2 regions of the Paenibacillus sp. 2KB_22 genome follow, and region 2 is predicted to be linked to the other one. Evidence: riboswitches for the same ligand, from Rfam matches in the RefSeq annotation. Region 2 holds a riboswitch; the other holds the start of a gene.
The links. Region 2 has a riboswitch for ZMP and ZTP ahead of AB4111_RS08235 (GNAT family N-acetyltransferase). Riboswitches for the same ligand answer to the same signal wherever they lie in the genome.
Positions count from the first base shown of each region.

Region 1: it holds a riboswitch for ZMP and ZTP, as region 2 does, so the genes downstream of both, AB4111_RS21800 (TIGR01440 family protein) here and AB4111_RS08235 (GNAT family N-acetyltransferase) in region 2, are expected to answer to the same signal.

Region 1 is NZ_JBFRHG010000003.1:668,076-683,429, forward strand. It holds gene ychF (redox-regulated ATPase YchF) at 1-85, shown strand, start outside; gene prfA (peptide chain release factor 1) at 612-1,679, shown strand; gene prmC (peptide chain release factor N(5)-glutamine methyltransferase) at 1,704-2,588, shown strand; gene AB4111_RS21770 (FtsW/RodA/SpoVE family cell cycle protein) at 2,674-3,894, shown strand; gene AB4111_RS21775 (FtsW/RodA/SpoVE family cell cycle protein) at 4,164-5,384, shown strand; gene spoIIR (stage II sporulation protein R) at 6,134-6,793, shown strand; gene AB4111_RS21785 (L-threonylcarbamoyladenylate synthase) at 7,049-8,284, shown strand; gene AB4111_RS21790 (manganese efflux pump MntP) at 8,488-9,048, shown strand; gene AB4111_RS21795 (low molecular weight protein arginine phosphatase) at 9,107-9,679, shown strand; ZMP/ZTP riboswitch at 9,776-9,857, shown strand; gene AB4111_RS21800 (TIGR01440 family protein) at 9,998-10,591, shown strand; gene glyA (serine hydroxymethyltransferase) at 10,864-12,111, shown strand; gene upp (uracil phosphoribosyltransferase) at 12,540-13,169, shown strand; gene wecB (non-hydrolyzing UDP-N-acetylglucosamine 2-epimerase) at 13,220-14,377, shown strand; gene AB4111_RS21820 (AtpZ/AtpI family protein) at 14,564-14,818, shown strand; gene AB4111_RS21825 (ATP synthase subunit I) at 14,811-15,188, shown strand; gene atpB (F0F1 ATP synthase subunit A) at 15,234-15,354, shown strand, end outside.
Region 2 is NZ_JBFRHG010000001.1:1,900,542-1,915,895, reverse strand. It holds gene AB4111_RS08265 (sporulation protein) at 1-139, opposite strand, end outside; gene AB4111_RS08260 (hypothetical protein) at 323-760, shown strand; gene AB4111_RS08255 (hypothetical protein) at 782-1,330, shown strand; gene AB4111_RS08250 (GNAT family N-acetyltransferase) at 1,330-1,869, shown strand; gene AB4111_RS08245 (YfiT family bacillithiol transferase) at 1,916-2,440, shown strand; gene AB4111_RS08240 (GNAT family N-acetyltransferase) at 2,475-2,987, shown strand; ZMP/ZTP riboswitch at 3,021-3,102, shown strand; gene AB4111_RS08235 (GNAT family N-acetyltransferase) at 3,231-3,704, shown strand; gene AB4111_RS08230 (VOC family protein) at 3,875-4,258, shown strand; gene AB4111_RS08225 (class I SAM-dependent methyltransferase) at 4,479-5,198, shown strand; gene AB4111_RS08220 (SDR family NAD(P)-dependent oxidoreductase) at 5,268-6,002, shown strand; gene AB4111_RS08215 (response regulator transcription factor) at 6,165-6,854, shown strand; gene AB4111_RS08210 (sensor histidine kinase) at 6,851-7,855, shown strand; gene AB4111_RS08205 (ABC transporter ATP-binding protein) at 7,972-8,727, shown strand; gene AB4111_RS08200 (FtsX-like permease family protein) at 8,724-10,649, shown strand; gene pgsA (CDP-diacylglycerol--glycerol-3-phosphate 3-phosphatidyltransferase) at 10,851-11,390, shown strand; gene AB4111_RS08190 (LuxR C-terminal-related transcriptional regulator) at 11,582-14,251, shown strand; gene AB4111_RS08185 (S-layer homology domain-containing protein) at 14,387-15,354, shown strand, end outside.

The sequences.
Region 1 (15,354 bases), on a different contig from region 2:
CAAAGAGCGCGGTCAACTTCGTCTTGAAGGTAAAGAGTACGTTGTAAATGACGGCGATGTTATGCACTTCCGTTTCAACGTATAATTCCTAAACCGTTCACTATGGTTTAAAAAATGGTTATAGCAGCCCTGTTATCTTCTTTGGAAGATAACAGGGCTTTTTATGTTTTTGATCGCTATATATTGTGTACAAGTACTGGATTGATCGCACGTAGTGGATATAATAAAAGGAAAAGGCACAATCCGAGATATGTAAAATAGAAATATTTTTGTATTGCGCGTCGATCAGTTACTATTCAGAACCATAAGAATATGCTATAATTAAGAGTCGTATACCACGTTAAAATTCGCGCTGTAACCGATGAGTTGAAGCGAGTTTCATACAGGGTACACGATTTCTTGATATCAACTTTAAAAGTAAAGGATTTGATGACGTTGTAGCGATGTTATACGTCGATCATACATGAATGTGAATACATGCTGCGGTCAGGGGATTCATTGAGAATCCTGTGCGTTGTGGAATATAGATTATAGATGTAATTGATGTTGAATTGAAAACATTATTGAAAATGTGATGTGCTTGGACAAAATAATGCGTGAGGTGACTATACATGTTGGATAAATTACAGGCGTTAGCCGACCGTTATGACAAGTTGAGCGAGCTTTTGTGTGACCCGGATGTGGCAAGTGACAACAAAAAGTTGCGGGAATACTCCAAAGAACAATCCGATCTGCAACCGACTTATGAAGCGTACACTGAATACAAACAGGTAAGTCAGGATCTCGAAGCTGCAAAGGAAATGCAGGGTGAGAAACTGGATGATGAGATGCGCGAAATGGTCAAAATGGAAATTGACGAACTGAGCACTCGTCAGAAAGAGCTGGACGAATTGATTCGTGTACTCATGCTGCCAAAAGATCCGAATGACGACAAAAACGTTATTGTTGAGATTCGCGGGGCAGCTGGTGGAGATGAAGCAGCGTTGTTTGCAGCAGATCTGTATCGGATGTACACACGTTATGCAGATGCACAAGGCTGGCGTGTAGAGCTGATGGACGTTAACACGAATGATCTCGGTGGATTTAAAGAGGTTGTTTTCCTGATCAACGGACGCGGCGCTTACAGCAAAATGAAATACGAAAGCGGTGCACACCGGGTGCAGCGTATTCCAACAACCGAGTCTGGCGGACGTATTCATACGTCAACTTCAACGGTTGCCGTTATGCCTGAAGCCGAAGATTTCGATATCGAAATTCATGATAAAGACATCCGTGTGGATACGTTCTGTTCCAGTGGTGCCGGTGGACAATCGGTTAATACCACGAAATCCGCAGTACGGGTAACGCACGTTCCAACGGGAATTGTGGCGACATGTCAGGATGGAAAATCACAGAACTCCAACAAGGAAAAAGCGTTGCAGGTTCTGCGTACACGTATCTTCGATATGAAACGTATGGAAGAGGAAGCAAAGATCTCTGTTGAGCGGAAGAGCAAAGTGGGAACGGGTGACCGCAGTGAGCGGATTCGTACGTACAACTTCCCACAAAGCCGTGTGACGGATCACCGGATCGGTCTGACAATGCACAAGTTGGATCAGGTGATGAACGGAGAGATTGAAGATATTTTGTCTGCACTGACCATTGCTCAGCAGACTGAGATGATGGATAGAGGAGAATAATCTGTGACCCGCGCGCAGTTTGTCATGACGCCGGAACAGAGCTGTCGGGAAGCCTTCGTGGAGGCTTCCTCTTTTTTGGAAAAGTGCGGCGTGTACGAGCCGCAAAACAATGCTCGGCTGCTGCTGGAACATGTACTCGGCGTGTATGGCGCCGCGTACTACATGATGCAGCCGGAGCCTTTTCCCAGCGAGCATCGCAGCCGCTGGGAGGACGCCGTCACGCGCAAGGCTGCGGGTGAGCCGGCGCAATATATTATCGGCAGCCAGGAATTCTATGGGCTGCCGTTCGAGGTCACGCCGGCCGTGCTGATTCCGCGGCCGGAGACCGAGCTGTTGGTCGAGGCTGTGCTGCGCGAAGCCGACCGCGTGTTTCCTGACGGCGCTCCGCTCGCCGTCGATATTGGCACGGGCAGTGGTGCCATCGCGGTGACGATGGCTTCACTGCGCCCGCGCTGGCAGGTTGGCGCCGGGGATCTCTCGGCGGCTGCCCTGCAAGTGGCCGCGCGGAACGCGGCCGCGAACGGGGTACAGATCGACTTCCGTGAAGGCGATCTGCTGGCCCCGTTCGCCGGGGCACGGGTGGACATCCTGGTGTCCAACCCGCCTTACATCCCGGCGGCAGATATCGCCGGGTTACAACAAGAGGTGCGCGATCATGAGCCGCGCATGGCACTGGACGGCGGTCCGGACGGGCTTGCACCGTACCGGATCATGCTGGAGCAACTGGCGCTGCTGCCTGCACCGCCTCAGATCATTGGTTTTGAGCTGGGCCAGGGGCAGGCTCGCGACATCGCGGCTCTACTTGAAACGGCGGGACATTGGCCGGAAATTATCATTGTACCGGACCTTGCCGGAATCGAGCGGCATGTCCTGGGTGTTCGTACTTCGGAACAGGTGACGAAAATGTAAGGTTCCGCGGGTTTTCTTTTTACCGTGAAATCCTCTACAATGAGATATACCGAAGATTATTGAATGCTTGGGGGAACATAATTACATGCTGCACAAATTTAAAAAGATAGACTATTCTATTGTGTTTATACTGCTTATTCTGATGGTTATCAGTATTTTGTCGATTTACAGTACAACGTTTGGTCGTCCGAAGCTGGAGGGACTCCCGAAAAGTGCAGTGATTTTTTATATTTTGGGATTCATCGTCTTTTTTGGGATGTCGATGATCAATTATAAATTTATAATCAAAAATTATTTATATATCTATGGCGTGGGTATGTTACTGCTCATTTTCGTAATGTTCTTTGGTAAAGAGTATTACGGTGCAAAAGGTTGGCTGTCCATCTTCGGGGTCAGTTTGCAACCTGCTGAGTTGTTCAAGTTATGTCTGATTGTGTTTTTATCGGCCTTTTTGGCCCGAAAGAAGAATCGTCCGCTCTATTTCGGACGTGATGTTATTCCGATCTCACTCTGTGTTCTGCCACCATTACTACTCGTACTGCTTCAAAATGACTTGGGAAATGCGTTAAGTTATGTTGTCATTCTTGTGGGCCTCTTATGGATCGGCAACATTAAATTTACGCATGCCCTCATTGGTTTTATTATTGCTGTGGCGACTTTTATCGGCGGTACACAGGCATATATTCATTATCATGATGAGATTGTTAAATTTCTGAATGACATTGGACGTTCGCACTGGGCGGATCGTTTTGACCCCTGGCTTGTACCAGAGCTGACCTCAAGAGATGTACTCTGGCAGACGTATAATGCGAAGCTTGCGATTGGTTCTGGCGGTATTACGGGCAAAGGATATCTGGAAGGCACAACGATTCAGTCGAATCGGGTGCCGCTGGCCTATGCAGACTCGATCTTTGTACAGATCGGGGAGGAATTTGGCTTCATCGGTGCCTCGGTATTGCTTCTCCTATACTTTATCCTGATTCACAGGCTGGTGCTGATTGCACTGGAGTGTAAGGATCGCGCCGGGCCTTATCTTATTGTAGGTATTATAGCGATGCTGCTCTACCAGATCTTTGTCAATATTGGTCCGTTCATTGGTCTGATGCCATTGACAGGGATTACGCTGCCGTTTATCAGTTCGGGTGGTACCTCCATTATGCTCAACATGATCAGTATGGGGATTGTGATGAGTATCAAGGTTCACACGGAAGAAAACGAGGATATTCTCGGATCTGCGGAACAACCGAGTATTACCGATTTGGTGATGAAATTGCTAAGACGCAAGCCATCCCAGCAGGAACAATAACGTTCTCGAATCAAACCGTGAAATAACACGTTGGATTTATGTATATTAGCTAGATAACTTCAGAACCCTGGAACAGATCAGACCTATTCAATTAGGGATGAATGTTTCGGGGTTTTATTGATTTTACGGTGGGAGTCAGGCCAATGAATGGTTTAATTGTCACCCTGAAGCGATTCAGATTTCCATTTTATTATCCAATTATATACAATGGTAATATTGAGTTCAATTGGAAATCATAGAATGTTAGATTCAGGGGGATGGGCGGAGTCATGGTGAGAATGTTGAAAAAGATGGACGGTGTGATTCTCTTCATCATGCTGTTGCTCATGATTATTAGTGTATTTGCAATTTACAGCGGAACACAGACAGATGCCAACCTGGCGAATCACCACGTCAAAACAATTTATTTCTATGTGGCGGGGTTCATTGCGGTGCTTGTCATCGGGCTTGTGAATTACAAGTTATACGTGAAATATGCGTTTTATTTGTATGGGTTGGGAATTATACTATTGATCCTTGCGAATGTCCTGGGAAGTTCGATCAATAACGCTAACGGCTGGCTGAAGCTGGGCGACAACTTTTCTTTCCAACCGGCAGAACTGTTCAAGATGATTCTGATTCTGTTTCTCGCCCATTTGATTGTGAAGAGACAACGAGGCACGCTGAAATTTTGGAGAGATATTGTGCCGATTGGCTGCTGGGCGTTTATTCCATTTGCTCTGGTTATGGCTCAGAATGATCTGGGAAATGCACTGGGGTATGTGGTGATTTTGGCTGCTGTATTCTGGATCGGAAATATGAGACTGAAGCACGCATTGATTGCACTGGCGATTGTGGGAGTGACTTTCTTTGGCTTTGTTAAGGCTTATACGTTCTACCATGATGAAGTGTTCACCTTTCTTAAAAAGATAAAAAGGGAACATTGGGCGGAACGGATTGATCCTTGGTTGGTACCGGAAAAGGCTACCTCCAAAGCTTCCTGGCATACGAAAAATGCAGGTTTAGCCATCGGTTCAGGAGGCATCATCGGCAAAGGATATTTGCAAGGAACATCCGTTCAGAGTGGACGAGTTCCCTATACGTATTCGGATTCCATTTTTGTCGTGATCGCAGAGGAGTTTGGCTTTGTCGGTGCATCCGTACTGATTCTATTGTACTTTATTCTGATTCAACGGATGGTGTGGATTGCTCTGAGTTGCAGAGATCGCGCGGGACCCGTCATCATTGTAGGTATTATCGGAATGTTGTTGTACCAGGTGTTTGAGAATGTGGGGGCGTTCCTCGGGCTGATGCCGCTCACAGGCATTACGTTGCCATTCATCAGTTACGGGGGCACCTCCCTGCTCATCAACATGGCTTGTATTGGCGTGGTCATGAGCATTAAGTTGTATGGTGAGGAAGAAGAGGATGAACTTCTCATGGGGGAGCAGCAACCTCGGTTGTCGGAACGTTTATGGAATATGCTCAAGAAAGAGAAAAGTGCTGTGTAACTGTTGAGTTGGTGTAGTGAAAAGAAAAGCTGTGGAGCGTATAACGTAATTGTTCATTGTTCGTAAGAATGAAGAGGTTGATTTGCCCTGTAACCAGGTGCGGATCAGCCTTTTTAACATGACTGGTGAGCGAATGTAATTCATGGTACTGAGACACGTTATATCAGCATAAACAGCCTTTTGTAGCGTGTTGGTCAGATGATTTTGCGAAATAAGGTGTCTCGTGTTCCTTACAATTTCAGAAGAAGACCTGGAGGCTGAATAAGACGTCCTCCCTTAGAACATCGACTGGTCGTTCGCGAGAGTCGTTCGCCAGGGTTAGCTAGTACAGTCTTCAAGGCTATTTGAAAGCTGACATTCGTCATCGCATAACTTGCCTGAGTTTAAACACAGATACTAGTAGTACATGTTCAAAAAATTGTTTTTTAGTAACGTTTGATTATAGTTCCAGTACCGAGAAGATGAGATGAAGCAAGAAATGGAGTAGTGGAGTGTAGGATAAACTACGTGAGCAAATGGAATGTTTCCGAAGGAAACAACCTTTATAAGACCCGCTTATTTCGGCTGAGAATTTCATATCCAACGTTGATGATGCAGCTAGGCATCCTTCGTAATTAATAGCGAACCTTTTGAACAACCTCTAGTAGATTTATTGCAAATGCTAGGTTTACTTCCGTCTCTCCCGGGCATACTGATAGACATGAGAGAGTTGCAGGTCGCGTGATCAGAGAGCCGAGGGGGAAAACGGAATGAACAGACGAATTGTAAAGCAAATTGGACTTATTATTGTATGTCTTATGATGATTATCATGATGTGGGAAGGTCAGAAAACGGATGCAGCTGTGGCGGCCGCAGCGATTCCTGAACAATCGATTCGCTTGCGTATTCTAGCAAACTCGGATGCACCAGGAGATCAATTGGTGAAACGCGAGATTCGGGATGCTGTCGTTGCTCAGATGGGGGAGTGGGTAGCCGAACTGGAGAATCCGCAAAGTCTGGATGAAGCGCGCCATGTCATTCGTGAGCATCTGTCAGAGATTGAAAATAGAGTAGGAGAAGAGCTGGCCAGTCGCGGTCTGAAGTATGAGTATCAGGTGGAATTGGGTTCTGTTCCGTTCCCAACCAAACTATATGGAGGCACCGTGTATCCTGCAGGAGATTATGAAGCGGTTCGAATCACGCTGGGCGAAGGCAAAGGTCAGAACTGGTGGTGTGTGTTGTTTCCACCGCTGTGCTTCATTGATGCAGGGACCGGGGATGCACTGGCGAAACCTTCAAACGTATCGGCTGCAGCGGCTGAACCTGGAGATGTAGAGGCATCTGCGCAGGGAGAGACACCGGAGGCGAGATTCTTTCTGTGGGATATGGCTGTAAAACTATGGAGTTGGGTAACTGGGTTATTCGCATAACAACGAAGTTATACTATACATAAGGGTGGCTTCAATTCAGGGAGCTGCCCTTTTGATATGAATTGGTGGCGAAAGTACAGTGAGACTCCTGCGTGGAGCTAAGTATGAAGGGCATCCGAGTCGGGACAGGTATGTTATAATTACTTATATTGAATATGGAGTATGAAGCGAAGTGAACAAGGATGTGTATGGAGTGTGAGGTGTTTTTCTCACGTTCACAAGTAACCTATTATGATGTTTAGGAATGATGGATATATGAATAGAGAGAATGAGCAAGTGCAATCCTCAGAAATGGGAAATGACATGGAGGTTCATGACAAGGGAACTCCAGCAGAGATGGTAACAGTCAATTGGGATGTGCGCGTTTTATTGAGCAATGAGGATGATCATGGATTGGGTAATATTGAATTAACGGATGTGAAAAAGGGGAGCGCCGATCAGCAGGCGCTCGCCGACTTGCAGGCTGCGGCGGCCTGCATTCGTCAAGGTAAGACGGTGGCCTTTCCGACCGAGACGGTCTACGGCCTGGGTGCGGATGCGCGTAGCACGGCAGCCGTGGAGGCTGTATTTGTCGCCAAAGGCCGACCTTCCGACAATCCACTGATTGTGCATATCGCGCATCGTGACCAGTTGGATGCTCTGGTCACGGAAGTGAATGAGACAGCCGAAGCGCTGATGGCGGCCTTCTGGCCGGGACCACTGACGCTTGTGCTGCCGGTTAGGCCGGGGGTGGTGTCCCCGCGTGTCACCGCCGGTCTGGACACGGTGGCCGTGCGCATGCCGGACCATCCGGTGGCCTTGCAGTTGATCGCAGCGGCGGCATGCCCTGTGGCTGCGCCAAGCGCCAACCGCTCCGGGCGGCCAAGTCCGACACTCGCGTCTCATGTGCGCGAGGATCTGGATGGCCGTATCGGCGGCATCGTGGACGGCGGCCCCACCGGGGTGGGCGTCGAGTCCACGGTGGTGCAGGTCGGTGACGACGGTACCGTCACCATCCTGCGCCCTGGCGGCATTACGGCGGAACAACTGTCCGCCGTTGCCGCCCGTGTCGCCACGGACCCCGCGCTACTCGCGGAGGTGCCCGATGGCGTGGGCAGCCCGGCGCCGCGCTCGCCGGGCATGAAGTACACGCACTACGCACCCGCAGGGGCGCTGTGCGTGGTGGAGGGGCCGCCCACAGCGGTGGCGGCCTGGATCAGCGCCGCCCTCGTAGAGGCGGCGCAGCGCGGAGAGCGCACCGCCGTGCTGGCGTTCGCCGAGCACGCGGAGCAGTACCGCGCCGATGCCGTGTTCTCGCTGGGAGATGCCAGCGAGCTGGAAGAAGCAGCGCGCCGGCTATACGCCGCGCTGCGCAGTTGCGATGAGCAAGGCGCCACATATATTGTGGCTGAAGCCTGCTCACGCGAAGGGCTGGGAGCTGCCGTCATGAATCGGCTGCTCAAGGCCGCGGGTAACCAACTCATCCAAGTTGGCGACCCACAGCCCTCCTAAGCTCTCCTGATCATACAGTCAGGAGAGCCACTTAACTTTTTTCCAAAACAATCAATGAACCATCATGTCCGCTTGCACGTCAATCTAGCTTTATACACCATGGATATCGTGTAGATACGCACCGTTTACCTTGCATCGGTCATGTTTAGGTCCTTGTCCGCATATCGTGTACAAGAACCTTTACGTGACTTGGGGGTATGGGGATGTGGGATGTGTCTGCCCATGTAGGGCAGTTGGTAACCATTTTGATCATGGCTGTTGCGCTTGGCCTCGATGCGTTTTCGCTCGGAATCGGAATTGGCATGAAGGGCATTCGGCTGAGGGATGTATTGCGGATCAGTACAGTAACGGCGCTATTTCATATCATCATGCCGCTCATCGGCATGTATATGGGCAAATACGTCAGCTCGCTGCTCGGTGACATTACGACGTATGCAGCAGGTGGATTACTTGTTCTGCTGGGTGGTCATATGATTCTGAATGCATTCCGTGAAGGTGATACCAAGCTGGTGGACCACCGTTCTCTGCTCGGCGTTATTTTGTTCTCCCTCAGCGTAAGTGTGGATTCGTTCTCCGTTGGCGTTTCCTTAGGGATGTTTAGCAGTAATCTGATCTTGACCGTACTTGCCTTTGGTGTATGTGGCGGGGTGATGTCGGTTATGGGTCTGCTATTAGGCCGTCGGGTGAGTCAGAATCTTGGGGATTACGGTGAGGCCATTGGTGGCGCAATCTTGCTTGCGTTTGGACTTTTGTTTATATTTTAAAATAAAACGTGAGACATCATATCATTCGCATCATATGTAAAATGGGGAGGCTAACACAATGAAACATATTTTATTCGTATGTACAGGCAATACGTGCCGCAGCCCCATGGCAGAGGGGCTTTTGCGAAAATTGGCATCGGAGCGCGGCGTTCAGGTAGAGGTTCGTTCCGCAGGTGTAGCAGCTACGTCGGGTATGCCGATCTCCCGTCATGCGGAAGCGGTTTTAAGAGATCATAACGTTGAAGGTCCGCCTCATTCCACACAGCTTAGCGCTAACCTGGTAGGTTGGGCCGATCTGGTTCTTACATTAACGCGGAGTCATAAGCAGCATGTCATGCAGGTATTTCCCGACTCCATCCACAAAACCTATACATTAAAAGAGTATGTGGAAGACGACGAGCAGGTATTAAGAGATGTTCAGGAGTTGGACAGCCTGTTTGCAACGCTGGAGATGAAACGTGCCCTTGGTCAAGAGATCCTGGCATCAGAGCGCGAGCGAGCCATTGAGATCAGACAACGCATTCCAAGTTTCGACATCTCCGATCCTTTTGGAGGCAGTCGTGATGATTATAATATCGCTGCGGCCGAGATCCGGACTGCATTGGACCGGCTTTTGGATAAGCTGGGATAATTCTGATCCTGCGGGGCAGGTTATAGAAACAGGACACGTGATGTAAATTAACCGTTGATTTTAGCCGCGGGTTGTTTTATGATGAAGGGGAAAACAGGGATCCGGTGTAACTGGCGACGAAGTGGGCATAACCACGATGGAGCACCGGAACAAACGGCCGGTCGCCTGGGCAAAAGAGCAATTCTGCGTTACCCGCAGACTGCTCTTTTTTTCGTCTTTCATCTGATTATTCGCTATAATAGTACCTGAGATGCCGTGCAAGAATACGAAGACAGCCAAGAGACAGCGGGCATGATTTTATCGGGAGGCGATGATAGGATGACTATAGAGTTGGATTCAGAACAACCCGGATTGCAGGAACAGACCGCATCCATTCTGCATGAACTGGCGCTTGCCGGACAGCTTGGGCCTGGACAGATCGTTGTGATCGGTACAAGCACAAGTGAAGTCGCAGGTGCGCGGATTGGTACGAGCGGTGCCATTGAAGTGGCGCAGCAGCTTCTTGCGGGGATACGCGAGGTGCAGGAGGAATTCGGTTTTGACACGGTATTCCAGTGTTGTGAGCATCTGAACCGTGCGTTGGTCATGGAACGTTCTGTGCTTACTCGACTTGGATTGACCGAGGTTGGTGCAGTACCCGTGCCCAAGGCCGGAGGTTCAATGGCATCCGCAGCATATCGTTCGCTGACCGATCCATGCCTGGCTGAATATGTGCAGGCCCATGCGGGAATGGACATTGGGGAGACGATGATTGGCATGCATCTCCGACATGTAGCCGTACCGTTTCGTACAGCGCTCCGCTATGTTGGAGATGCTCGCGTAACCACAGCGTTGACTCGTCCGAAGTTGATTGGCGGCGAACGAGCGGTGTATCGTATGGAAGAACAACCAGATTCAACATTTTGTGACTGATATCTTCAACCAATATAAAGCCAAATTAGACTTTACACGAAAACGGAGATTGCAACACCAATCTGAAGAAGCAAAGCGTTCGCCTGAAAGCTTTCCGAAGGAAAGCTACATCGGAAGCATACGCTATCCCCGGATTTTCCCCTTATTATAAGGGAGTTCAGAAAAAATCCGGGGATAAAAGCGATCGGAAGATGGTGATGCAATCGAAGTCAGGAGTGTAACCACTGTAGTTTCGCTTTATAACTTCACTTATAACTGGGAGGAATTTAATCATGGAACAATTGCGCAAGAATGACCCGGCAGTACTGGAAGCGATGAATCTTGAACTGAAACGTCAACAGAACAACATCGAACTGATTGCATCCGAGAACATCGTAAGTGAAGCAGTAATCGAAGCATTGGGATCCGTTCTGACTAACAAGTACGCTGAAGGATATCCAGGCAAACGTTACTATGGCGGTTGTGAGCATGTAGATATCGTTGAAGACATCGCGCGTGATCGTGCAAAAGAATTGTTTGGAGCAGAACACGTGAATGTTCAACCTCACTCCGGCGCACAAGCGAACATGGCAGTATATCTTGCAGCGTTGAAACCTGGTGATACTGTACTCGGTATGAACCTTGCACATGGTGGACACCTCACACACGGTAGCCCGGTTAACGCTTCCGGTTTGTTGTACAACTTTGTAGCATACGGTGTACAGGAAGATACATTCCTGATTGATTATGATGAAGTGCGCAAAGCGGCTTTCAAACACCGCCCTCGTCTGATCGTTGCAGGTGCAAGTGCATATCCGCGTACCATTGATTTTGAAAAGCTGGCTTCCATCGCCAATGATGTAGGTGCTTTGTTCATGGTGGATATGGCTCATATCGCAGGACTCGTTGCTGCTGGTTTGCATCCAAACCCGGTCCCACATGCGCATTTCGTAACAACAACAACACACAAAACGCTGCGTGGACCTCGTGGTGGTATGATTCTGTGCCGCAAAGCATGGGCAGCAGCAATTGATAAAGCCGTATTCCCAGGTTCCCAAGGTGGCCCTCTGATGCACGTAATTGCTTCCAAAGCGGTAGCATTCGGAGAAGCTTTGCAACCAGAATTCAAAACATATGCACAGAACGTTGTGAAAAACGCACAGGTTCTGGCTGAAACACTGATCGCTGAAGGATTGAACATCGTATCCGGTGGTACAGATAACCACTTGATGCTGATCGACACACGCAGTGTAAACATCACAGGTAAAGAAGCTGAGCATGTACTTGATTCCATCGGTATTACCGTGAACAAAAATGCAATTCCATTCGACCCTACAAGTCCGTTTGTAACGAGTGGTATTCGAATCGGTACACCTGCTGCAACTTCCCGTGGGATGAACGAAGAAGCGATGGTAGCGATCGGTAAGATCATTGCCAAAACACTGAAAAATCCAAAAGATACAGCGAAGCTGGATGAAGCCCGTGCAGAAGTGACTGCACTGACAGACCAATTCCCACTCTATACCGACCTTAAATACTAAAAAACTTTGCTCATGGTGTTTGTATTTGAGATGTTCTTAAAATGGGATACAAAAAAACGAAGCAGACAGAATGAGACCGCAGAAGCGAAGCGTTCGCCTTTATCCCCGGATTTTTCCCTTGTTAAAAGGGGAATAAAAAAAATCTGGGGATAACAGCGATCGAAGGATCATTCTGTAGGCGGAGTGCATTGTATTCATCATTTTCACTTTCTCAACGACATAACAGCAGGAGCAAAACAGGACCGGATGGATCATTTTCCGGTCCTGTTTTTTATAGGATTCGGTATTCTGTAATGATTGGGTGCCCTTTGATGGTGTAATTCGTTGTTGGTGATGATATAATATACAGGATTTATCGAGCCCATGAATGGTGGCTAGGTATATTTGGAAATGCTGAACATGAAGAACTTACCGGAGGGACAAATTAAATGGGAAAATTAGTAATATGTGATCACCCTTTGATTCAACACAAACTGACGTTTATACGCGATATGCGTACGAATACGAAAGATTTTCGTGAATTGGTGGATGAAGTAGCAACGTTGATGGCTTATGAGATTACAAGAGATGTTGAACTGGAAACGATTGATGTACAGACACCTGTAGCTGCAACGCAAGGTAAAGTCATCTCTGGACGTATGCTCGGACTCGTGCCGATTCTGCGTGCAGGACTCGGAATGCTGGATGGCGTTGTGAAATTGTTGCCAGCGGCAAAAGTTGGACATGTTGGTCTGTTCCGTGATCCGGAAACACTGCAACCGGTAGAATACTACACCAAACTGCCTACAGACGTGACAGAGCGTCAATTGATCGTAATTGATCCGATGCTTGCAACTGGTGGTTCGGCGATTGCAGCTATTGACGTGCTCAAAAAACGTGGCTGTACCCAAATCAAGATGATGAACCTGGTTGCAGCACCGGAAGGCGTAAAAGCTGTACAGGATGCACATCCCGATGTGGATATCTATGTAGCAGCATTGGACGACCGTCTGGATGATCATGGTTATATCGTTCCAGGGCTTGGAGATGCAGGAGACCGTCTATACGGCACTAAATAAGCATATCGCATGCTTGTAATCGGAACTTATAGAAAAGGGGCTTTGCTCGAATGTCCAAGAAAATTAAAGTCATGACGATCTTCGGGGTGCGTCCAGAAGCCATCAAGATGGCTCCGCTTATTTTAGAATTGCAAAAACACCCTGAGTCTATTGAATCTATTGTTTGCGTAACTGCGCAGCATCGTCAGATGTTGGATCAGGTACTTGAAGTTTTCGACATTCATCCCGATTATGATCTGGATGTAATGAAAGACCGTCAGACATTGAATGAGATTACAATTCGTGTGCTCGGTGGTTTGGAGCCGGTGTTAGCGGAAGCTAAACCAGATATTGTACTGGTTCACGGAGATACATTAACTACCTTTGTAGCGAGCTATGCCGCATTCCTGCAACAGATTCAGGTAGGGCATGTAGAAGCGGGGCTGCGGACGTGGAACAAGCTGTCTCCATATCCCGAAGAGATGAACCGTCAGTTGACGGGAGTACTGGCTGATCTACACTTTGCGCCTACGGATTGGTCTTCTTCCAATCTTGCCAAAGAAAATAAATCGGAGTCTAGTACGTACGTCACAGGCAACACGGTAACAGATGTGTTTCAATATACAGTACGGGAGGACTACACACACCCGGTACTTGATTGGGCCCAAGGCAAACGCCTTGTGCTGATGACAGCTCATCGCCGTGAATCTCAAGGCGAGCCTCACCGCAACATTTTCCAGGCCGTCAAACGGATTGCCGACGAATTTGAAGATATTGCCATCGTGTACCCGGTGCATCCAAGTCCTGCTGTGAAGGAGCCGGCTCACGCGATCTTGGGGAATCATCCCCGTATTCAATTAATTGATCCGCTAGACGTGGTGGATTTGCATAACTTTTACCCGCACACTCACTTGATTTTGACCGATTCAGGCGGTTTGCAGGAAGAAGCACCTTCGTTTGGTGTGCCTGTGCTCGTATTGCGCGATACGACAGAGCGCCCGGAAGGTATTGAAGCTGGAACGTTGGAACTGGTAGGTACCGAAGAGGAACGTGTGTATGAACGGACCAAAGCTCTGCTTACAGACAAAACCCTGTATGCAAGCATGAGCCAGGCTGCTAATCCATACGGTGATGGACATGCTTCGGAAAGAATTGTCAATGCGATTCTGCACCATTTTGGTGTAAATAGTGAGCGTCCGGAATCATTTCACAGAAAATTCAAAAAATAATACAATTTTTCTGACGGATTTATAAAGGGCATAGCATACAGTTAAACTGTACGGTTTACGCGGGTTTATGGGCTTTGAGGGTCTGTATTCCCGTCGTTTTCCCCTTTAAAACGCTAAAATCATTCAATTGACAAAGGCTCTCATCATTCAGTAAAATTAACTGGGATTGCAAGGGTGGCGTGGAAAATGGCCGATTCGAACAAACCAAATTCATCCCGTAACCATGACGATAATGTATGGAAAGCGATGGGGCTCGTGACAGCTTTTGGGATCGAGATTGCCATTCTCGCTGTTGCCGGATATTACGCTGGCTCCTGGTTGGACAAGACCATCGGAGGTAACGGAATATGGATCGCCGTAAGCGTTCTCTTTTTTCTTGCGGCAGGCGGTGTAAGCATCTACTTTATCGCGAAAAAATTCATGGGGGAAAGTGATGAGTGAACTAACCAGATACCGCAGATCGATGACTGTTTTCATCATGTACTTTCTTATGATTTGTTTTCTCGCAGCGGCCTTTATGCCACGTGTGGAGACAATTGCTTTGGGACTAGCCCTGGGTACAGGAATTAGCTGGATCAATGCATTTTACTTGGGCTACAAAGTAAGGAAAATGTCTGATGATGCGGCAGAAGGGAACTTGAAGCGTGTGAACCTGGGATTTTTGACAAGAGCGGCACTCGCTGTGCTCGGTATATTCATATCGATGCGCTTTCCGCAGTACTTCAATACATATGCGGTTGCAGGCGGTCTCGTCATTGCACAATTTTCCTTACTGATTATAGGGATTGTCCATTCCCGCAGAGCAGAGTGATGTTAAGGGCTGCAGCTTTCAAGTCGAGAAAGGGGTGAGAAAAATATGCATGAAGCTCCAATTATTATGCTTGGCGGATTTCGACTGGATCTATCGGTTCTGTTGATGCTGGTAGTTACAGGTGCAATTGTTTTTATTTTTGCTGTACTGGCAACGCGGAGATTAT
Region 2 (15,354 bases):
TCTGTTCCACATCTCCACCTTCAATATACACAATCCCCGAGATGATTCCTCCAGGCGTGACCTCTGGTGTATGCAATTCCGTATTTACTTTGGCTGCTCCAACACCTACACTGGCTAACATTTTCTTGAAAAATGACATGCGCTTAACCTCCAGATCAGATGGTTTATTATAGGGGATACATACGACTTCGACCTTAATACGGAAGCTGGAAGGGAAACGTTTCAAATTTTGGCAAAGATATTCGCACATTCAAACAGGAGATTCGCTTAACCGATGTCGAATGTTAGAATAAAGGGATTTTTTGTCAGGAGATGAAGCCGATTGAACACAGAATTTTCAGAACAGAAATATGGTGAGACTGGTGTCAAAACCAGCTTTGAGCAGATGGCGAACGGGGAACAGAAATATAAAATGATATCAGAAGATGGCAGTTATTATTGCAGAACCGTTGCTTCTTCCCAGGGAGCATGGCAAAACAGTCATGTACATATCAGTCTAACGGAGTTTTATGTGGTGCAATCCGGATGGATTGCTTATGCCAGTTATGGAGACGATCAGGTGTTTTCCATTCGAGTGATGCGTGAAGGAGAGCATATTATTGTCCAACCTGGAATCCACCACAATATATACATGTCTGCACATAGCGCGATCCATACAATCAAACATGGATTGAATACATCCAGTGATTGGACGGCGTCACCTGAGTTGGATAGGTTAACTCAATCTGTAACAGAGGATGAGCTCCAGAAGTATGATTAACCAGACGGGAGGATCAGGCAGATGCGTAAAAGTACAATATTGTGGATTACGGGAATAACGATCATTCTCTTGGTGACTCTGCTCATCTACAGCTATGTTATTCCAAGTGTGAATGCCAAAGATGTTGTGATGGCAGGTACCATCAGGCAGATTGATGCGAATGCAGTTGAGGTAGAGTTAGAGATAACGCGAAAAAGAGAAGACAAAGATCAACATATGGTGTATCCCGTTGTCCCGGGGTGGGGAGGAGCCACCTTCACTGAAGATCTAGATGATGCGTGGTACGTGCCTTCGTCTGTTGGCAGCTCCTATCTTGATCAAGTCATTCTGGAAGAGTATCTGAAGGTGCAGGGGAAAACGAGGAAATCAGCTGAGAATCTGATAGGATTTGCAATCCCTGATGAGATGGGGAGCTACAAGTTGAGGTTTACGCTCAGATCCTTGGATGGAACGACTCAACCGCTTGAAAATCCCATCGTGTATTATGTTCACAACGAGCAGTTGTTGGGGAAGGATCTAAGTTGGGTTACGGGTGAAAATCTGGAGATCATTAAGGAGTATGCAGAGTGATGAGCGTATATGAATCAAACGGAATCACCGTACGTTTCTTGGAAACAGAAGATGAACACCAGCTGGTGAAGTGGCTGACTGACCCGGAAGTCCTTCAATACTATGAAGGCCGTGATCGGCCGCATGATCTGGAGCAGGTAAGAGAGCATTTCTACAATCAGGATGATGATGCTACCCGTTGTATCGTTGAGTATGCAGGAAGTCCCATAGGATACATTCAGTTCTATAAGCTTGAGGAAGAAGAACGAACGGAGTATGGTTATGGAGACACGGATGAGATCATCTATGGAACGGATCAGTTCATTGGTGAGATAGATTATTGGAACAAAGGTATCGGAACATTGCTGGTGCAATCCATGCTGGCTTATCTGACTCATGAAAAAGAAGCCCGTAAAGTGGTTATGGACCCTCAATCCTGGAACTTGCGAGCGATATTCTGTTATGAGAAATGTGGTTTTCAAAGGATTAAACTGTTGGAGAAACATGAGCAGCATGAAGGACAGATGAGAGACTGCTGGCTCATGGAATATGCTCCTTAGATAATTAAAAGTTATTTTGAATCATACAAACAAGGAGGAATAATAGATGGACGAACGATTTCCGATAGGACCATTTGTACACACAGGTGAAGTTACCTTGGCACAGCGGGAGAAGTGGATTCAGGACATTGCTGAGTTGCCTGAGCACGCGCGAGAAGCGGTGAAGGGACTGAGTGAAGAGCAATTAAGTCTACCCTATCGAGAAGGCGGATGGATGCTCAAACAGGTCATTCACCACATGGCAGACAGCCATATGAACAGTATGATTCGTTTCAAATTGGCACTGACAGAGGATACACCTACGATTCGACCGTATTATGAAGAGCGTTGGGCTGAACTGAGTGATTCAAGGGACCTGGATGTTGAGTTCTCGCTTCAGATTCTGGATGCACTTCATCGTCGTTGGGTGTTTCTGTTAAACGCATTAACAGATGCAGATTATGCCAAACAATTCTATCATCCCTCATCGCAAGAAACCACGAGACTGGATTATAATCTGGGCATGTATGCTTGGCATGGCAAACACCATGTTGCGCATATCACATCGCTTCGAGATCGACTGGGAATATAGCTAGGCAAAATATCTTATTAGGGAGAATTCATTAATGACTGTACATATCAGATTATTAAATGAGAGTGATCCTGTAAGCATATCAAAGGCGTTTCAGGAGCAGGGGTGGGGGAGATACGCTGAGCAGTATCTTCATTACTTGGCTGAACAACAGAATGGGGACCGTGTAACCTTGGTAGCCGAGTTGAATGGAGAATTTGCTGGGTACGTGAATGTATTGTGGCATTCCAAATACCCGTCTTTCAGGGAACAAGGCATTCCTGAAATTAACGATTTCAATGTGCTGATCAAGTTCCAACGCCAAGGTATTGGTTCACGGTTGATGGACCGCGCAGAGGAAGTTATTTCGGAACGAACGGATGTGGCAGGTATTGGTGTAGGTGTATTTTCCGATTATGGCAAAGCGCAAGTTTTATATGCCCATCGCGGATATATACCGGACGGTCATGGTGTCCACAGACACGATCATTACATTCAGCCAGGTGAAGAAACAGTTATTGACGACGATGTTGTGCTTTATCTTACGAAGAAATTAAAAGGCAAGTAATAAGTGTAACTCATGTATACTAGTTGTTAAATATCTCTTGTGTGTGACTGGCGTAAACGTGGAGTGAACCACGAGGAAGCACATATATTATATGCCGTACGCCTGGGCAAAGTGTTTGATCTTTTGATCAAACACTTTATTTTTTATTGAGGTAACGAAAGGACTGGTGGCGGCAATGAAATATTATGAAGTTGGTAACTTAAAAGATGTCTACATGCAAACTAAGGGCGAGGTGATAAAAAGATGACTATTCGTCTTTTTCAAGCGATTGATCAGCCAGCAGTGCTGAAAATGATGACGGATCATAATTTTCAGTTCCCTTCGTTTATACGCGATCAGTATCCTGCGCGCTGGGATTTATTCTTAAATATGATGGATGAACGTATCAGTGCTTATTATGTCATGGTTGACGAAGCAGATGTTGTCATAGGTCATGCTGGTTATATCTTTCAGCCTACCGTTAACCGGTATGAGATCGTTGGCGTTGTTACATGTAAATCGCACCTTCGACAGGGTGTTGCACGTACACTGATTACTGAAATATGCATAAAAGTAGCTGAATTCGGATGTAGTGACGTCATGCTTTACACACTTGATCATGAAGAAAATGAAGCAGCGCTCGTATTTTATGAACGAATGAATTTTCAAAAGAAGGGTATCGATATGAATTATTATTCCTCAGGGTTTCATAGACTTTCACTTGTTAAAACACTATAAGGGAACTTCAAGAAACTCATCTGCTGACTAAACATTGATGCTCATAAAGAAATCCACTTCACTCCAAAGAAATATGATAAAAAGCCGTCCTGCATGTTATACTCTATTGGAATTTGAGGAATGATAAGCAGGACGTTGAGAGATTAGATGACTAGAGGAGTGAATGATCCATGTTTAGCAAAGTCGGCCAGGTTATGTTGTATGTCAACAATCAAGATGAATCATTGGCATTTTGGACGGAAGTTGCAGGATTCCACATTGTGGATGAAGTAAACCTTGACGAGGGCATGAGATGGATTGAGATCGCGCCCACCCCAGATTCGCAGACGAGTATTATTCTCCATGACAAAGAGTTCGTCGAACGGATGTCAGCGGGGGTAAATCTGGGCACACCTTCGTTAATGTTCTTCACCGAAAATCTGGATCAGTTATATGCCGACTTGTCTGGCAAACATGTAACAGTGGGAGAGATTGTCGAGATGCCAACCGGGCGTGTTTTCAACTTTGCGGATAATGAAGGAAATTACTTTGCAGTCTTGGAACGGGCGAAGTAAATTACAACTCAAAACCGCTATGATTGCAAACGATCGACATCCATGTCGGTCGTTTTTTTGTTGGGAAAAAGCTTATATTTTGTAGTAGAAAAACGCAAGAAAAATAGAGAATTAATGGGTAAAAATGTTATAATAGAGTGTCGCTGATTTAATGAAAATGATGAGGAATGAATAGTCGGAAATGAAGGTTCGGATGGAGAATTTAAGGAGGAATGTGGTTGTGGAAAAGACGATTAAAAGTGTACAAGATCTATATGATATGCTCGATGCGGACTTCAGAGCTGCCAAGCAATTTTGGGAGCCTTTCTATGAGGATCGGAACAGACCCATACCCTTTTTCCCTAACAAACCGGATGAAAATCTGGTAGCGCATGTGAACGCAGGTGTGCTGGCAGGCGGCAAGGCACTGGAACTGGGTTGTGGCCCAGGCAGAAATGCGTTGTATCTGACCCGCCAAGGATATCAGGTAGATGCTTATGATCTTTCCGAGACTGCGATTGCCTGGGCTAAGGAAAGGGCGGCAGAAGAGCAACTGGACGTGAATTTTGAATGTCGCTCCGTGTTTGAACTGGCCCCGGAGCAAGAATATGATCTTGTCTACGACTCGGGTTGTCTGCACCATCTGTTACCTCATCAGCGGATTCCTTACATAGAGATGATTCACCAAGCGCTCAAGCCCGGAGGATACTTTGGAATGACTTGTTTTGCTCCTGGTTTTGGCGGTCAAGGTGGGCCGGAGAGCGTCATGGACGATTGGCAGGTATATCAAGAGAAGTCGATGAAAGGCGGACTGGCCTTTACGGAGGAAAAGCTTCGTTATTTACTGCAAGATCCATTTGAATGCGTGGAATTACGCCCAATGAAGGCGATGAGCCAGGATGAGAATTGTTTTGGATTACCGATTTTGTGGGTGACCATGTGGAGAAAACCGGGCGTTTAGTTATAGATTTATAAAGTCATAGGTTGAAGTTTAACCAATATTGCATTGAGCGAGAGAAGGCGGGGGAATATGGGACAGAGGTATTTTATCATTACAGGTACATCCAAAGGAATTGGCAAACAGCTCGCGGAGTTGTTGTTAGCCAGGGGAGACTGGGTCTATGGCATTTCACGCGGGCATTCGGACGAGTTGGAATCAAGCGAGGAATGGAGAGGGCGTTACCATCATGTTCAGTACGATCTAGCCGACCTGAGCGGGATTGATGATGTGGTTACACGTCTATTGGACCAAATCCCATCTCAGGAAGCTGATTGCATTGGACTCATTAATAATGCAGCGATGCTAGAGCCTCTAGGACCCATAGAACAATGCAGTGCGGCAGAGATAAGTCAGAGTCTTAACATCAGTCTTGCAGCGCCAATGATATTGAGTTCATCTTTTATTCAACAGACGAATCACCTGTCCGCCAGACGTAAAATTGTTAATCTCTCATCGGGTTCGGGAAGTTATCCCGCGCCTTCAATGGCAGTGTATTGTACATCCAAGGCAGGCATGAACATGTTTACCCAATGCGTATCTTTAGAGCAAACGGGTCGACAGAACCCTGTTGAGATCATTGCTTTTGATCCGGGGATGGTCGATACAGAGTTACAGGCTGCTGCACGAGGCAAAAGTGCAGAGGAGTTTGCTCTTGCAGGCATGTTTAATCAAGTATATGAAGCAGGCCAATTAAAATCGCCACGAGACGTAGCGATGCAGTTGATCGAGCGGATGGACAAACACAATGATACAAGCACAATGTGATACACCCTATTGAGAGCTAATATGATATACGTATTTCATTTCGTCTTATTTACGAAATTAGTATGGAACCCTTTTGATATAAGCCCAACTTCCCTGTACACTGGAATCAGCGATCGAAAATGAATATTCAACCTTAGAAGATCAGAAACGTGGTGAAGTCTCTTGTTTAAAATTATGCTCATTGAAGACGACGAGTCGTTATTCAGTGAAATCAAGGAACGCTTGTCCCAATGGTCGTATGACGTGTATGGTGTGCAGGACTTTGGCAAGGTATTGCAGGAGTATAGCGTAATTCAGCCGCAATTGGTCATTATTGATATTCAGTTACCCCAATATGACGGGTTTCATTGGTGCCGGATCATTCGTTCCCACTCCAATGTGCCGATTATCTTTTTGTCCTCACGGGATCATCCTGCGGATATGGTCATGTCCATGCACTTGGGTGCAGACGATTTTATCCAGAAGCCTTTTCACTTCGATGTATTGATTGCCAAGATCCAAGCGACTCTGAGAAGGGTGTACAACTATAATACAGAGCATATTGAACTTCGAACCTGGCGCGGTGCTGCTATTGAATATGTGAAAAATACGTTGACCTACGGGGATGAATCTGTTCTGTTAACCAAAAATGAGATGTTCATTCTTAAAGTGCTGGTGGAGCACAAAAATCAGATTGTTACCCGCGAGGATCTCATCCGGAGCTTGTGGGATCATGAACATTTCGTGAGTGACAATACACTGACGGTTAATGTTAATCGGTTACGAAAGAAGCTTGAACCCATCGCCTTGGAGCAGTACATTGAAACCAAAGTAGGTCAGGGGTATATGGCAACGGAAGAGGCAGAAGCATGATCGGTAAGTACATACGAGAAAGGGCTAGTTGGTTATGTCTACTGGTAAGCATACAACTTATTATTTTATTGGTAGCTTACATGGACTCGTCCATTCCATTCCAATCTGTGGTGTATATCGTAGTGCTGAATGTGGTGGTCTGTCTTGTTTTTATCTGGGCGAGATATCTGAAAGAGACTCGTTTCTATAAAAAGTTGAGCACCTGGGATCATACCTATGATCTGAGAGAACTCGATATCGCCGATAGTCCGTATGAGCAGATCGTATATGAGGCCCTGAGTTCCCAGACACAGCGATATCGTAAGGAGTCGTCACATCATTTTATTGCCCTGGAACAGGAGAAGGACGAGATGTTGTCCTGGATTCATGAGGTGAAGACTCCACTGACTGCGTTGCAACTGATGATTGAGCGTTTGCCAGATGACAAGTTACAGAGCCAAATGACATATGAATGGTTACGAATCCATCAGTTACTGGATCAGCAGCTTCATCAGAAGCGTATTCCGTTCATGCATAATGATCTGTTCATCGAAGAGACGGAATTTGAACCAATATTGAATAGCGAGATTCGAGCGCTGAGATCATGGTGCATATCCAAGGGCATTGGCTTTGATGTGTCTTTGATGGTATCGCGTGTGCTTACAGACAGCAAATGGTTAGGTTTCATCCTCCGGCAGTTGTTGAGTAATGCGGTGAAATATAGTGATTCATCGGACATCCTCATTGAAAGTCGGGAACAGGATGGACACATCATACTCAGGATTCAGGATCACGGACGGGGGATTGAGGCTCAGGATCTGCCGCGAATATTTGATAAAGGATTTACGTCTACCCGAGGCAGAATGGATGGGGCGGCGACCGGGATGGGGCTGTATCTGGTTCGACAGGTGGTTCAAACCCTTCACATGCGCATTCATGTAGAGTCTTCTCCTGGCGAGGGCACAACCGTCACACTTACTTTTCCACGAAAAAACGACATGGTGCATCTTGCAGGCGTGTGACAACAATGTCACATGCTTTTTGGTTTTGTTCGGTGAATCGCACGATAACATTACACATCCCGCCTATGATATAGACATGAGCATTTTGCAGAAGTTCAAAGAGGAGTGAGTGGGATATGTGGATACTGGAAGCCAAAAAAATTCATAAAGTCTATGGTAATAAATTGAACAAACAGGAAGTGCTAAAGGGGATTGATCTTGGGGTAAGCAAGGGAGAGTTTGTCGGTATTATGGGGCCTTCGGGTTCGGGTAAAACGACGTTGCTTAATGTACTTTCCTCCATCGATCGGGTGAGCCAGGGCACGATTGATATTGAGGGCAAGGAATTCACCGGAATGAAGGAGAAACAGCTGGCTGAGTTCCGTAAACATCATCTGGGCTTTATTTTTCAGGAATATAATCTGCTGGATACCCTTACGGTGAAGGAAAATGTATTATTGCCGCTCTCGATCACGAGCATTCCAAAACAGGAGGCACACCGGAAGTTTGAACAGATTGCCAATGAACTGGGAATCTACGAATTGAAAGACAAGTATCCATCTGAGATTTCGGGTGGGCAGAAACAGCGGACTTCAGCAGCACGAGCATTTGTCCATGAGCCAAGTATCATCTTTGCGGATGAGCCAACAGGAGCGCTCGATTCCAAATCTGCCTCCGATCTGCTAGGCAAGTTAAGTGAGATGAACAGCACCCGAAAGGCGACCATTATTATGGTTACCCATGATCCGGTTGCTGCAAGTTATTGCAGCAGAGTGATCTTCATTCGAGACGGTCAGATCTACACCCAGCTGAATAAAGGAGACGAGTCACGGCAATCGTTCTTCAACGATATTATCAAAACCCAGGGCGTATTGGGTGGTGTGCAGCAATGAGCTTGAATTATATTATCTTCCGTAATCTCAGGAAAAATCTGAAGAATTATTATCTCTATGTCTTTGCGCTTGTGTTCAGTGTGGCCTTATATTTTTCCTTTGTGACGTTACAGTATGATCCTTCCATGGATGAGGTAGCTGCTTCAACGAAAGGTGCGGCGGCTATAGGCGCATCTTCGGTACTGTTAATCGTCATTGTCGGTATCTTTTTGCTCTATGCCAATACGATCTTTATCAAGCGGCGTAGCAAAGAAATTGGATTATTTCAATTGATCGGACTGACGAAAGGCAGAATTTTTGGTATTTTGAGTGCGGAGAACAGTATTCTCTATTTTGGCTCCATGGCCATCGGTGTGTTGATTGGGTTTCTTGCGTCCAAGCTTGTATTGATGATATTGTTCAAAATTCTCGGTGTGGATGCGATTACCAAACTGTACTTTTCTCCGATGGCACTGATGCAAACGGTGATCGTCTTTACGATGATGTATCTGCTCATCATGCTGATGAATTATATCTTTATCAAGGGGCAGAGTATTCTCTCGCTCTTTCGGGTGTCGGCCACTTCGGAGCAGCAGGTGCAGAAGATGTCGTTTGGACAGATGATTGTTGGCGTCTTGGGCATTGCCCTGATTGTGTATGGATACTTCGTGTCTGCACGGTTGTTCAGTGGTGAGGCAATGGATATGCAGCAGTTGATGTATACGATGATCCTGATTCTGTTCTCGGTCATACTGGGGACATACCTGTTCTATAAGGGGTCGGTAAGTTTTATCTTTAATCTGATTCGCAAAAGCAAAAACGGCTACCTATCCATCCATGAGGTGTTATCGTTATCTTCAATCATGTTCCGCATGAAGTCTAATGCCTTACTGCTCACGATTATTACAACCGTGTCGGCGCTTGCTATTGGCATGCTGTCGCTCAGTTACATTTCGTATTATTCGGCAGAGGCGCAGGCTAAGGAAAGTTTGCCGGAGGATTTCTCTTTTGCTCAGGTTGAGGTGAAAAATCGCTTTGTAACGGAGTTGGAACACAAACAGATTGCTTATGAAGAGAAGCATAGAGAGCCTATCTATATTGAAATTGATGCTCATGAAGTGATGGATGCGTCCATGACGGAACAATACCTGTTCAGTAGTGTGCTGAGTGACAACATGGTAGATAACATTGATGTGCAAGCAGGTGAAGTGGTCTTCATGGGATATGGAAATGCCATTCAGCAGTTAATTTCCATTCAGGAGAAAGGTCCAATCGTCTTGCACGGGTTGAAACATAGGCTGGCACAACAACTGATCGGAACGACCAAACATGGAGTCCTTCCCGCGTACTATACTGGGGGCACGCCTGTAGCGGTCGTGGATGAGACGGTATATCAGCAACTGAAGCAGGACATCGATCCCAAGCTGCAGAAAGCCGATAGGGCTGACTACTATGGTGTACGTATTGTGAAGGAGGGACAGGCTGAAGATGCATATGCTGTATATAAGGAGCAGCAGTTGGAAGCCCCAAGTTTCTCCCAGATTGAGTTCAGAAATAACCAACGTAACACGATGGGCCTAATTATGTTCATTGTTGGATTCCTCGGCTTGACGTTTTTAATTACATCGGGATGCATCTTGTACTTTAAACAAATGAATGAGAGTGAAGAGGAGAAGAGCAGTTATACCATTCTGCGAAAGCTCGGGTTTACACAAGGCAATCTGTTGCGTGGTATTCAGATCAAACAATTGTTCAACTTCGGTATTCCACTCATGGTGGGATTGAGCCATAGTTATTTTGCCGTAAAATCAGGGTGGTTCTTCTTTGGCACAGAGCTGGCGACACCTACGGTCATTGTCATGATAGTCTATACATTGTTATATTCGATCTTTGGTCTGTTGTCCGTGTGGTACTATAAACGGGTGATTAAGGAAGCTTTGTAGAATTGGGATCAGGCGTATGCTGATATAACAAAAATAGTTTGAGTAAAGGGTAGCTGTAATATATACAGACTGCTCTTTTTTTCTTTTTCTAAGTATAATGCCTCATGAAAAAAAGGATGATAATGGAATTGAGTCGAAATGATGATAGAGTCACGGAATCTGATCCACGGATAACATTGAATCGAGGAGAGGTGATGTTCAATGAATCTGGCAAATAAAATCACATTGGCTAGAATTGCGTTGATTCCATTGTTTATGATCTGTTTCCTTAATCAGCATAGCTTGATGTTTGCACTAGTTATATTTGCAGTAGCGGCAGGTACGGATAAACTGGATGGATATGTAGCGAGAAAATATAATCAAATCACGAATCTGGGGAAGCTTCTTGATCCGCTGGCAGATAAACTGTTGATTGCGGTAGCGTTAATCCTGATGGTTCAGGAGAATATGATCAGTTCATGGATTGCTGTAATCATTATTGGGCGTGAAATAGTCATTACAGCGTTACGAATGGTAGCAACAGAGCAGGGTATTGCTCTTGCAGCCGATCGATATGGCAAGATCAAAATGGTGCTTCAGGTGGCAGCGATCATTGCAATTTTGTTGAATAATGTTCCGTTCAGTTTGCTGACTGAGGTGCGGGTTGATGTAATTCTATTGTGGCTGGCAGCAGGTGTTACGCTGTTATCGGGATTGAATTATATTGTAGTGAACTATAAGTTGCTTCAGACAGGAAAATAGAAGAGCCAATCGGATAATGGTTCGATAATCCCAATGTTACCCTGTACACAATGTACAGGGTTTGTTTGTCGTTGATTTCCGTTCAAAAATATGTGGGGCATAGTCATGGTTCCTTGTATACTTAGAGTATCTGAATGTACATATAATGAATCGGAAAAAAGTGCACCATGGTGCTGATTCAGGAGGATCTCATGCAACAGGAACATACCGCTGGTCACCACGGAGACTGGCTTCAATTTATGATTTTAACAACTAAACTGGAACTTCCACCTTTGCCAGCGGACACAATGGACCGTCCACGGCTAAGTTTGCAACACAAAGAATTGTTCCAATCCAAAGTCACGTTGTTGACTGCCCCGGCGGGTTCAGGGAAGTCAACACTTTTAGGTAGCTGGGTGAGAAGTGAAGCTGTTCATGCAGCCTGCGTCTGCCTGGATGATAAAGATCAGGACCCGCTTCAATTTTGGCTCTACATTATTCATGCACTGGATCGAGTCAATAAGGGTCTCTGCGGGGATATACTGCCACATTTTTTGCAACGGTACCCGGTAGATCCCAGGTCGGCATTGATATTATTGCTGAACCGTGTTGCCCAGACCAATCAACATGCGCTGCTCATTCTGGATGACTATCATGCAGTTACTCAGCCGGAGATTCATGATCAGATGCAATACTTTATTGAAAATCTTCCCCTTTCCATTCATCTAGTCCTGTCTACTCGCACATATCCTCCGTTCATGCTTGAAAAGATGCGTCTGAGAGGTGAGTTGAAGCAATTTACGCTTCAGGAACTGGCATTTACGCCAGAAGAGGGCATTGAATTTTGCCAAGAGATCATGCACTTGGATATTACCGGGGGAGATGCGAGTGGATGGGTACAGCAGACAGAGGGTTGGGCTGCCGGATTAAAGCTGCTCGCTTTATCTCACGCATGGGGTGGAAACGCTTTGGTCAGCCCTATGAATTCAATATCCTCACCTCTGTCTCGTGAAGATCATGGAACAACTGGCGAGAGGACGATTTCGGATTACCTGCTTGAAGAGGTATTCCAGCGTCAGTCACCGGAAATGCAGCAATTTCTTCTCCGAACAGCGATCACGAGAAGAATGAACAGCAGTCTATGTCAGGTATTAAGTGATATGCAGGAAGCTCCACAATTGTTAAGGCAACTGGAGAAGGAGCATCTTTTTCTTGTTCCACTTGATCGGGAAGCACACTGGTATCGTTATCATCATTTGTTCTCTGCATTTCTAAAGCGTGAGCTGGATCGTTGTGGCACAGAACAAGTAAATGAATTACATGCTCTTGCTGCAGATTGGTATGAGCAACAAGGGTACACGGCTGAAGCGTTGGATCATTATATTCTCGGACAGCATATGCAGGATGCAGCGAGACTGCTTGAAGAGTTGTTTGCCCATTTTATTATGGGAGAGTGGTGGACGCTCCGGCGATACTTTGATGTTGTACCACTGGAGATCGTGAAATCACGTCCGAAATTATATATGTCTTATCTGTTCCTTGTTGCACGTGAAATGCCTTATGGACAGATGGTGAAGCAACTTAATGAACTGGAACATGTGATCCGGGTGCATCTTCAAGGTCGCCTTGAACCTGAGATTATCGGATATTTATTGCAAGTTATATGTGTAATGCGAGCTTATATGGCCTATCTGAACAGAGATTTGGAGGGGTTGGCTCATTATTTGGTGTCCTATATTGATCAGGGATATCCCGATGATATTGCCTTTCAGTATATGGACTATGACCGGAGAGAAAGCATGCGCCTGCGCAGCTTTCATGGTGTTAATGGCTACTTGAGGCGTGGGGAAGCTTGCTTTGGAGCGATTACGGAACGTTGGTATGCTGAACATGCCTACGTGACGTCCTATTACGGTGTTGGATATGGTGAGATTTTAATGGAACAGGATCGAATTGCAGAAGCGATAAGTTATGCGGACCGAGCGCTTGAAGTGGCTTTGCAGATCAAGGTGGCTGCGTTGCTCGTTCCTGCGTATGTACTCAAGTCCAGACTTGAACTTACACTGGGCAGACCTGAGGAAGGCTTGAAACTGCTTCAGCAGGTCTCGGGTTTATTATCTGTGAAGGATATGGAATACTGGCAACCTGCACTGTCAGCGCATCAACACCGAATTTTAATTGAAATGAGTCCGGTGGAGTCGTCCCATACGATTCTGGCTAAGCCTGCAAACGAAGGAGATGTAGCTGCTGAGATCAGCTGTGATCAGATCTTCCGATCCATGGTTCGCATACGTGCAATGATCATTCTTGAGCAGTATGATCATGCACGAGAGGAACTGAGACGAATCCGTAAACAGGCTGAAGAACGGGACTTGCTTGCTGAACAGGTAGAGTGTGCTCTGCTAGAGTCAATCATGCTGCAAAAGCAGGCACTTACAGATGCCAGTGTTGTGGCGTTATCCCGTGCTCTGGTGCTGGGAGGACCCGAAGGGTATATCCGTTCATTTGTTGCTGAAGATGAACAGATGAAGCAGCTGCTACAGGGATACATGTCTCTGCGTCGCACGAAGGCAATACACGATGATGGTGTGAAAATGGCTTATGTGAAACAGTTATTGTCTGCTTTTGCAAGAGACAAACGATTGAGAGGCCTCTCATCTGTAGGAGAGGCAAAGCTGGATACAAAGGAAGTGGGACTCAGCCCGATGGAGCAAAAAATATTCGGTCACATCGCTGAGGGCCTGACCAGCAAACAGATTGCTGCCGAGTTTGGCATCTCACCCGGAACCGTTAATACACACATTCGCCGAGTGTTCGCGAAGCTGGGTGCGAGTAGTCGTACTCATGCTGTACAAATTGCGGAGCAGCGGGGATTGTTATGATGTAGTGAAACGATGTCTACTCTTTTGTAGACTGTTTTCAAGTTAAGGTCTCTCCTACAATGAAAATAATCAAATAACCCTGACGAGTCTTTGCTGACACCAGAGTTATGTTCACGTGGGAGGTAACGTTAAGAGATGTCAACACGAATATCCAAACGAAAAGTTCATACGAAAAATAAGATCCGTAAGGTCTCTCCTTATTGGGCAGCCCTTCTGTCTTTATCCGTCATTACGGTTCCCGGGACAGTGCATGCAGCGACCGATGCGGTAAGCATTCGTGATTTGCAGCAGGCAGCACCGTGGGCCAAGCAAGCCATTGAAAGGGCTGCCGAGCAACAGATGATTCTGGCGGACAAAGCAGGGAATTTCAACCCGAGTGCAACGTTAACAAGAGGCGACCTTGCGTATACGCTGGCTCAACTATTGGAGATGGACGTGCTGTCGTCAGTCCAGCTTCCAGATCTGTTATTCAGGGATCTGGATCCTAACGCTGAGAATGGTTCCTATATTCATGCACTTCGATTGGCGGGAATTATGAATGGTTATCCCGATGGAACGTTTCGTCCAGCCGGTCTGGTAACAAGGGAAGAGCTGGCCACGACGATTATTCGGGCTCTGAAGGCTAAAGGATATGATGAAACATTAAATTTGACCAAAGAGTTGTCTTTTAAGGATACTTCCGACATCAGTAACTGGGCTTTGCCAAGTGTACAACAGGCTGTTGAATTGGGAATCTTGAAAGGGGACAATGGAAACTTTGCGCCGAAGCGTTCTACTTCCAGACAGGAAATGGCCGTGATCGCATTACGCACAACTGAAGTTATTCAAGAGCTTGATGAAGCTGCGAATCAAGGGGGCACCAACTCGGAATCCAATCCTGATGAGCCAGGAAAGGGAATTGAGGTGCAGGGTACAACTTCAGGCGGCAATAACGCAGGGAACGGTATAGGGAACGCGAACAGTAATGCCGGGGTGACACCAGGGAATGGAACTGGAAGTACGGGTGGAGGAGGTGGATCTGCGCCAACCACTCCAACGAATCCTTCCACTCCGTCCAATCCAGGTACGGGGAACAGGGCGCCACTCGTTAGTAGTGGCGGTTT